Regions from separate parts of the Rhizobium sp. K102 genome, predicted to be linked through region 1. Evidence: riboswitches for the same ligand, from Rfam matches in the RefSeq annotation. Region 1 holds a riboswitch; the other holds the start of a gene.
The links. Region 1 has a riboswitch for thiamine pyrophosphate ahead of thiC (phosphomethylpyrimidine synthase ThiC). Riboswitches for the same ligand answer to the same signal wherever they lie in the genome.
Positions count from the first base shown of each region.

Region 1 (3,267 bases):
GCTCGCCTATACCATAGAGCAGGTCGAGATAGGCGGCGAAGGTGGTCGACTTGCCCGCTTCGTTGAGGCCATAGACGATGTGCAGATCCGGCGAACCCGGTCGGGCCGCGCCGAAATCGATCGAGTGGTCGGTGAACTTGCCATAACGGATGAGGTCGAGACGACGCAGGCGCATCAGCTGTCTCCCCGCTCCGCGGCTTTCATCCGGGCGGCGATGTCCTCGGCGCCGTCAGCGAGAAGGCTGTCGATAAAGCGTTCGAAACCAGTCTCGTCATGCCCGGCAAATGCCCGGCTCTCGGGCGGCAGGTCGGCGAGCAGGTCCCGAACCATCTCCCTGACGTCGTCGCGAAACCCGCTGCGGGCGATGACCTCGTCCCGCATCAGCGCGCCGAGCTCGATGACGGGATCGGCAATGGCTTCGTCGGCGAGGGGCACCGGCGCTTCGACGGCGAGTTCCAGCTTCTCGATCCAGGTCCGGCCGACCCGGTCACCGCGCTGCTCGGCTTCCGTCTGCATCAGGTCGATATCGCGGCGAAGCTGCCAGGAGAGCGGCGTGCGACCGGAAAGCCTGAGGCGCGCGACGAGATGCGGCGAGGCCGTATGCTCGCGCTGCGCCGTCAGTGCCGCTTCGATCGCCATGGCCGCATCACGCCAATCATCGACACCCGTAAGATCGACATCGACGCGCTCGAACTGCGCGATGCTGGTGCGCCGCTCCTCGACTGTCACCGTTCGGTCATCCGCCACCGTCACCAGCGACACGGTCTTGACGCCCGAACTCGTTGATGTCGCGGCCTTGCGGTATGCCGGGCATGATGACCGTCGCCGTGCCGGGATACTGGCTGCGCTGATGAAGATGCCCGAGCGCCCAGTAGTCGAATCCCGAGGCGTGAAGGTCGAGCACGTTGCAGGGCGCATAGACGTCGTGGCCGGCGGATCCGGCAAGGCTCGTATGCATGATGCCGATATTGACCGCTCCCGCCACCGGCGGCTTGTACTTCGGCAGAAGCGAGTCCGGCGCTTGCGGCTTGGCAAAGCTCAAACCGTGGATCGCGATCGACAGGCTGCCTCTCGTCGCCTCCACGGTCTCGGCGTGGCCGCCGAAGATCTTCACCGTATCGGGCATCACCAGCTCCCTGGCGATCTTCGACATCGCGTCGTGATTGCCGCGAATCTTGAAGACGCAGATCCCCGCCCGGTGCAGCCGTTCCAGCTGGCTTGCCAGGAAGCGCGCCGTCTTCATCGACGTCTGCTCGCCGTCATAGAGATCGCCGGCTATAACGAGTGCATCGACCTGCTCCTCGAGGCAAAGGTCGACGATCACGATCAGCGCCTGCCGGCTGGCGTCACTCACGAGATCGGCCAACTCGGCGTTGCGAAGCGCCAGCGATCGAAGCGGAGAGTCGAGATGGAGATCGGCAGTGTGGACGAAACGATAAGCCATGAATGCAGAAATCGCGTTGCGATTGGATGATGAGCCGGTGCCATCGGACCGATGAACGCGCGGTCGCTGTCACCTGGCCGTGAGCGAGAGAATATGGAGCACGCGTCCAAGGGGCGCGAGCGAAATGGGCCGGTAAAGCCGGCCCATCCACAATCAATGTTGCTCGACCGGCGCGCTACGGCCGCCGGCACACTCTACGATCCCAGCCGATCGGCGACCAGCATCGACAGCCACTGCCTTGGAACGCAAAAGGGCTTCTTGACACAAAGGCCGCTGCAGTCTTTGATGGCGAACATTCACCAGGGGTGTCCCGGCAAGGGGCTGAGATTCTGCTGAGACGATTCGGCCTTGCCGATTGTGGCGCAGTGACCCGTTGAACCTGATCCAGTTCATACTGGCGTAGGGACGGTGCGGACGCTGCGGCTGTTGGGCGGATTTTCGCTTTGTCGCGCAAGGCGTCTTTCCATCATTCCAACACTGGAACTGGGTCTCCAAACGTCAAACCTTGGAGCCTCATCCATGAATATTGTTGCACCCCAGCTTACTCCCGTCGTCACCACCGGCTCGCTTCCGGCCTCGACCAAGATCGTCAAGCCCGGAACGCTCTATCCGGATCTGCGCGTGCCGATGCGCGAAATCAGCCTTCACCCGACCTCCGGCGAGCCGCCGGTTACGGTCTATGATTCCTCCGGCCTCTATACCGATCCGGCCCATGTGGTTTCCATTGACGCCGGGCTGCCGCGTTTGCGCGAAGCCTGGGTCAGGGCGCGTGGCGACGTCGAAGGCTATGAAGGCCGGGTGGTGAAGCCCGAAGACAATGGTTTTGCCACCGGCGAGCGGCTGACGCCTGAATTTCCCATTCGCAACACGCCGCTAAAGGCAAAGGCCGGACGCGCCGCCACCCAGCTCGCCTATGCGCGTGCCGGCATTGTCACCCCGGAAATGGAGTTTATCGCGATCCGCGAAAACCTCGGCCGGCAGGCCGCGAGGGAGGCGCTCGCGCGCGACGGGGAGAGCTTCGGCGCGCATGTTCCGGATTTCGTGACGCCCGAATTCGTGCGGCGGGAAGTCGCCGAGGGCAGGGCGATCATCCCCGCCAATATCAACCACCCCGAATCCGAACCGATGATCATCGGCCGCAATTTCCTAGTGAAGATCAACGCCAATATCGGCAATTCGGCGGTCACCTCGTCGATGGCGGAAGAGGTGGAGAAGATGGTCTGGGCGATCCGCTGGGGCGCCGACACGGTCATGGACCTTTCCACCGGCCGCAACATTCACAACATCCGGGAATGGATCATTCGCAATTCGCCGGTTCCGATCGGCACGGTGCCGCTTTACCAGGCGCTCGAGAAGGTGAACGGCATTGCCGAGGATCTGACCTGGGAAGTCTATCGGGATACGCTGATCGAACAGGCCGAGCAGGGCGTCGATTATTTCACCATCCATGCCGGCGTGCGGCTGGCCTATATCCCGCTCACGGTCAATCGCGTCACCGGCATCGTCTCACGCGGCGGCTCGATCATGGCCAAATGGTGTCTGCATCACCACAAGGAGAGTTTCCTCTACGAGCATTTCGAGGAAATCTGCGACATCTGCCGTGCCTATGACGTCTCCTTCTCGCTCGGCGACGGTTTGCGTCCGGGGTCGATCGCGGACGCCAATGACGCAGCGCAATTTGCCGAACTCGAAACCCTCGGTGAGCTGACCAAGATTGCCTGGGCGAAGGACTGCCAGGTGATGATCGAGGGCCCCGGCCATGTGCCGATGCACAAGATCAAAGAGAATATGGACAAGCAGCTCAAGGTCTGCGGCGAAGCCCC
Region 1 covers NZ_CP092433.1:171,287-174,553, forward strand. Annotated here, with positions in the region: gene MHI61_RS02790 (AAA family ATPase) at 1-175, opposite strand, end outside; partial or broken gene MHI61_RS02795 (DNA repair exonuclease) at 175-1,444, opposite strand; TPP riboswitch at 1,736-1,868, shown strand; gene thiC (phosphomethylpyrimidine synthase ThiC) at 1,964-3,267, shown strand, end outside.

Region 2 (3,267 bases), on a different replicon from region 1:
TTTTGCAGCGAGTTTGTGCAGTTCCTGGCCGGTCATCCCCGGCTCCGGTTTAGGCAACGGCATTCGGCATCTCGGAAGGGAAGCAAAAGGTAGATCAGCACAATAGCATATTCGCACAAGCGAATTCGTCAAATGTGATGAAATGCCAAAAAAGGTCCAAGTAAATCAGCAGATAAGCTGACCGCCGTTGATCTCGAGGACCTGGCCCGTAATGTATCCGGAGAGCGAAGAAGCCGCCAGGAACAGATAGGCGGGAGCGCAATCCTCGGCCGTGCCGAGCCGCTGCAGGGGAATGGATTTTCTCGTCTGCTCCAGCTTTTCGCGGGAGGAATAGCGCTCATGGAAATCCGTCTCGATCGTTCCCGGCGAGACGCAATTGACCCGGATGCCATCCGGCGCCAGCTCACGGGCAAGCGCCTTGGAATAGGTGGAAACGAAGGCTTTCGAGGCCGAATAGACCGAAGAACCGGGACTGCCGCCGGTCAGCGCTGAAATCGAAACCGTGTTGACGATGGCCGCGCCTTCGGCCGCTTTCAATGCCGGCAATAGCGCCCGGGTCAGCGCCACCACCGACGTCTGGTTTAGCCGCACGATCGCTTCATAATCTGCGTCGGTCAGCGTCGCAGCCGGGAAACGGCCGAGCATGGTGCCGGCATTATTGACGAGCACATGCACCTTGTCGAAGAAAGTGAGAGCGTCCTCTGCAAATTGGGCAGCGCCGCCGACGGCGGTGAAATCGGCGTTCAGCAACAGCGCCCGTCTTTCCGATTCAGCCGTCAGCAGGAAATCCGGCAGATCCCGTCCCGGTTTGCGCCCGGTATGGACGATCACCTTCGCGCCGCAGTCCAGGAACTGCCGGGCCACCTCGAGGCCGATGCCCCGCCCGGCGCCGGTGACGACGACATTGCGATTTTCGAATAGTCTCGGATGGAACACGAAGCCGTCCTCCTCGCGGACGATGCCGCCGGTTGCGTCATTCGCCCTTAACATATGAGCGCGCCGGCCGAAAGAAAGGCACGCATCGATCTTTCCGCCGCAGGAGAGAGCTCCGGCAGCTCAGCTTTCGTTCCCGCTCTCCAGAAGCCGCGCACCGGGCCCTTCCTCGCCGAGCCGATCGAAGGGATTGCGCAATGGACAGCTTTCGATCGACAGACAGCCGCAGCCGATGCAGCCGGTCAGACGGTCTCGCAGCAGGCCGAGCCGTCTGATTCGCTCGTCGAGTTCATTCTTCCAGCGCGCTGACAGCGTCTGCCAGTCGGTAACTGTCGGCGTGCGCCCCTGCGGCAGGGAGGCAAACGCCGTCTGGATTTCCGAGAGCGGAATGCCGACACGTTGCGCCACCTTGATGATACCGAGCCGGCGAAGCACGTCACGTCCGTAGCGCCGCTGATTGCCGCGCGTGCGGATGCTGGAGATCAGCCCCTTGGCCTCATAGAAATGCAACGCCGAGACGGCAAGACCACTGCGTTCCGCCACTTCGCCGACCGTCAAAAGCCTGCCGAGCGGCGTAACGGTGATCGTATCCATCGCCTCTTGACCTCAATATTGGTTGAGGTTTTATAACGCCTGCTCCCCCGGACGTAAAGCCCAGGCGCAGGAAGGAGCGACAGTGAGATCACCCCGGTCGGTAACGGACTCAATCATGGGCCGGCATTTGCCGCCCGCGCCACGACCGCGTCCTGCCAACCTAGCCGCCTGTGAGACGAGCTCGGGTTCCGTTCCCGGCAGGTACGGAACCTCGGAAAACACCCGGGCAGAACTCCGCCCGGGTGTTTTTTGCGTCCGTGGTTCGGTTCCGACCGGACGGACGGATGTGTGATTTTGCGGTTGCGGTAAGAAGACCCCGATGATAGTTTTCGCTGAAATAACAGGGGAGCTCCGTGTCGCCGGGGCTGAGATGAGAAGCGCAAGCCTCCGGACCCTTCAAAGCTGATCTGGGTAATGCCAGCGGAGCGAGGTTCAGATGTTTTCCGGCGCACAAGTGTCACCCTTTCCGATATCCGGCAGTCTCGCCGGCACCATTCCCGATGTCTTCGACAGGTTTGCGCATCTGCGGCGCCGCGCGGCTTTTCAAGCGCGCAAACGGGGCCGCGGCACTTTGAATCGCTGCGTGATTTTATCCTTGGATCGATTCCGACCTGAAGAAGCATGCAGCCGGACGAAAGCCTGAAATCGACGCTGATGACATCGCCACCACCATCGGATTCGCGTCTTGCCGCGCTCGGTGCCGCCCTCTACCGGGCGATCCCCGCCCTGCTCGCCGGTTTTGCCTTTCTGGCCGCATGGGAACTTTATGTCGATCTCTCCGGCATCAAACCGTCCATCCTGCCGGCGCCTTCGCGCATCCTGACCCAGGGCTGGCTGAACCGCGAAGCGTTGATATCAAACACTTGGCCGACGCTCGGCGCCACACTCGGCGGCTTCGCCCTGTCGCTCGCCTTCGCTTTCGTCTCGTCGATCCTGATGGATTTCATGCCCTTCATGCGCCGGGCATTGCTGCCGATCTTCATTGCCAGCCAGACCCTGCCGCTGGTGGCGATCGCGCCCCTCGTCGTCCTCTGGTTCGGTTTCGGCCTGTTGCCGAAGATATTGCTGGTAGCGCTCGTCACCTTCTTCCCGCTGCTCGTCGCTTTGCTGCAGGGTTATGAGGCAACCGACCGCGACATCGCTGAACTCTTGAACTCGATGAAGGCAAGCCGCTGGCGCATTTTCCGCCTGGCACGGCTTCCCTCCTCGCTGCCCTATTTCTTCGCCGGCCTCAGGATCTCGATCACCTATGCCGTCGTCGGCGCGATCTTTGCCGAATATGCGGGAGCCGCGCGCGGCCTCGGCATCTATATCCTCAACGCCAAGAACAATTTTCGGCCGGATCTCGTCCTCGCCGCCGTCGTCGTCAGCGCCGTGCTGACACTCTGCCTCTTCGGAGTGACGCTGATGATCGAGCGCCTCGTCATGCCCTGGCAACCGTCCGGGGAGCGCCGCCGATGACCGATGAACTGGTCGAACTGCGCAAGATTTCGAAATCCTTCGACGGCATGCAGGTGCTCGGCGATATTTCGCTCGCCGTCGCAAGCGGCGAGTTCGTTTCAATCGTCGGCCCCTCCGGCTCCGGAAAATCGACGGTGCTCCGATTGCTGACTCAGGCGCTTCGACCCGACTCAGGCGCCTTGCTCTTCAAGGGCGCCCCGCTGGAACAGGCGCCGCATTCCTTTGCCTTCATGCCGCAACGCGATGCGCTGATGCCCTGGCGCCGGATCATCGACAATG
Region 2 covers NZ_CP092436.1:3,915,074-3,918,340, reverse strand. Annotated here, with positions in the region: gene MHI61_RS25260 (metalloregulator ArsR/SmtB family transcription factor) at 1-63, opposite strand, end outside; gene MHI61_RS25255 (SDR family oxidoreductase) at 166-936, opposite strand; gene soxR (redox-sensitive transcriptional activator SoxR) at 1,057-1,527, opposite strand; TPP riboswitch at 1,860-1,973, shown strand; gene MHI61_RS25245 (ABC transporter permease) at 2,182-2,988, shown strand; partial or broken gene MHI61_RS25240 (ABC transporter ATP-binding protein) at 2,985-3,267, shown strand, end outside.
Region 2: it holds a riboswitch for thiamine pyrophosphate, as region 1 does, so the genes downstream of both, MHI61_RS25245 (ABC transporter permease) here and thiC (phosphomethylpyrimidine synthase ThiC) in region 1, are expected to answer to the same signal.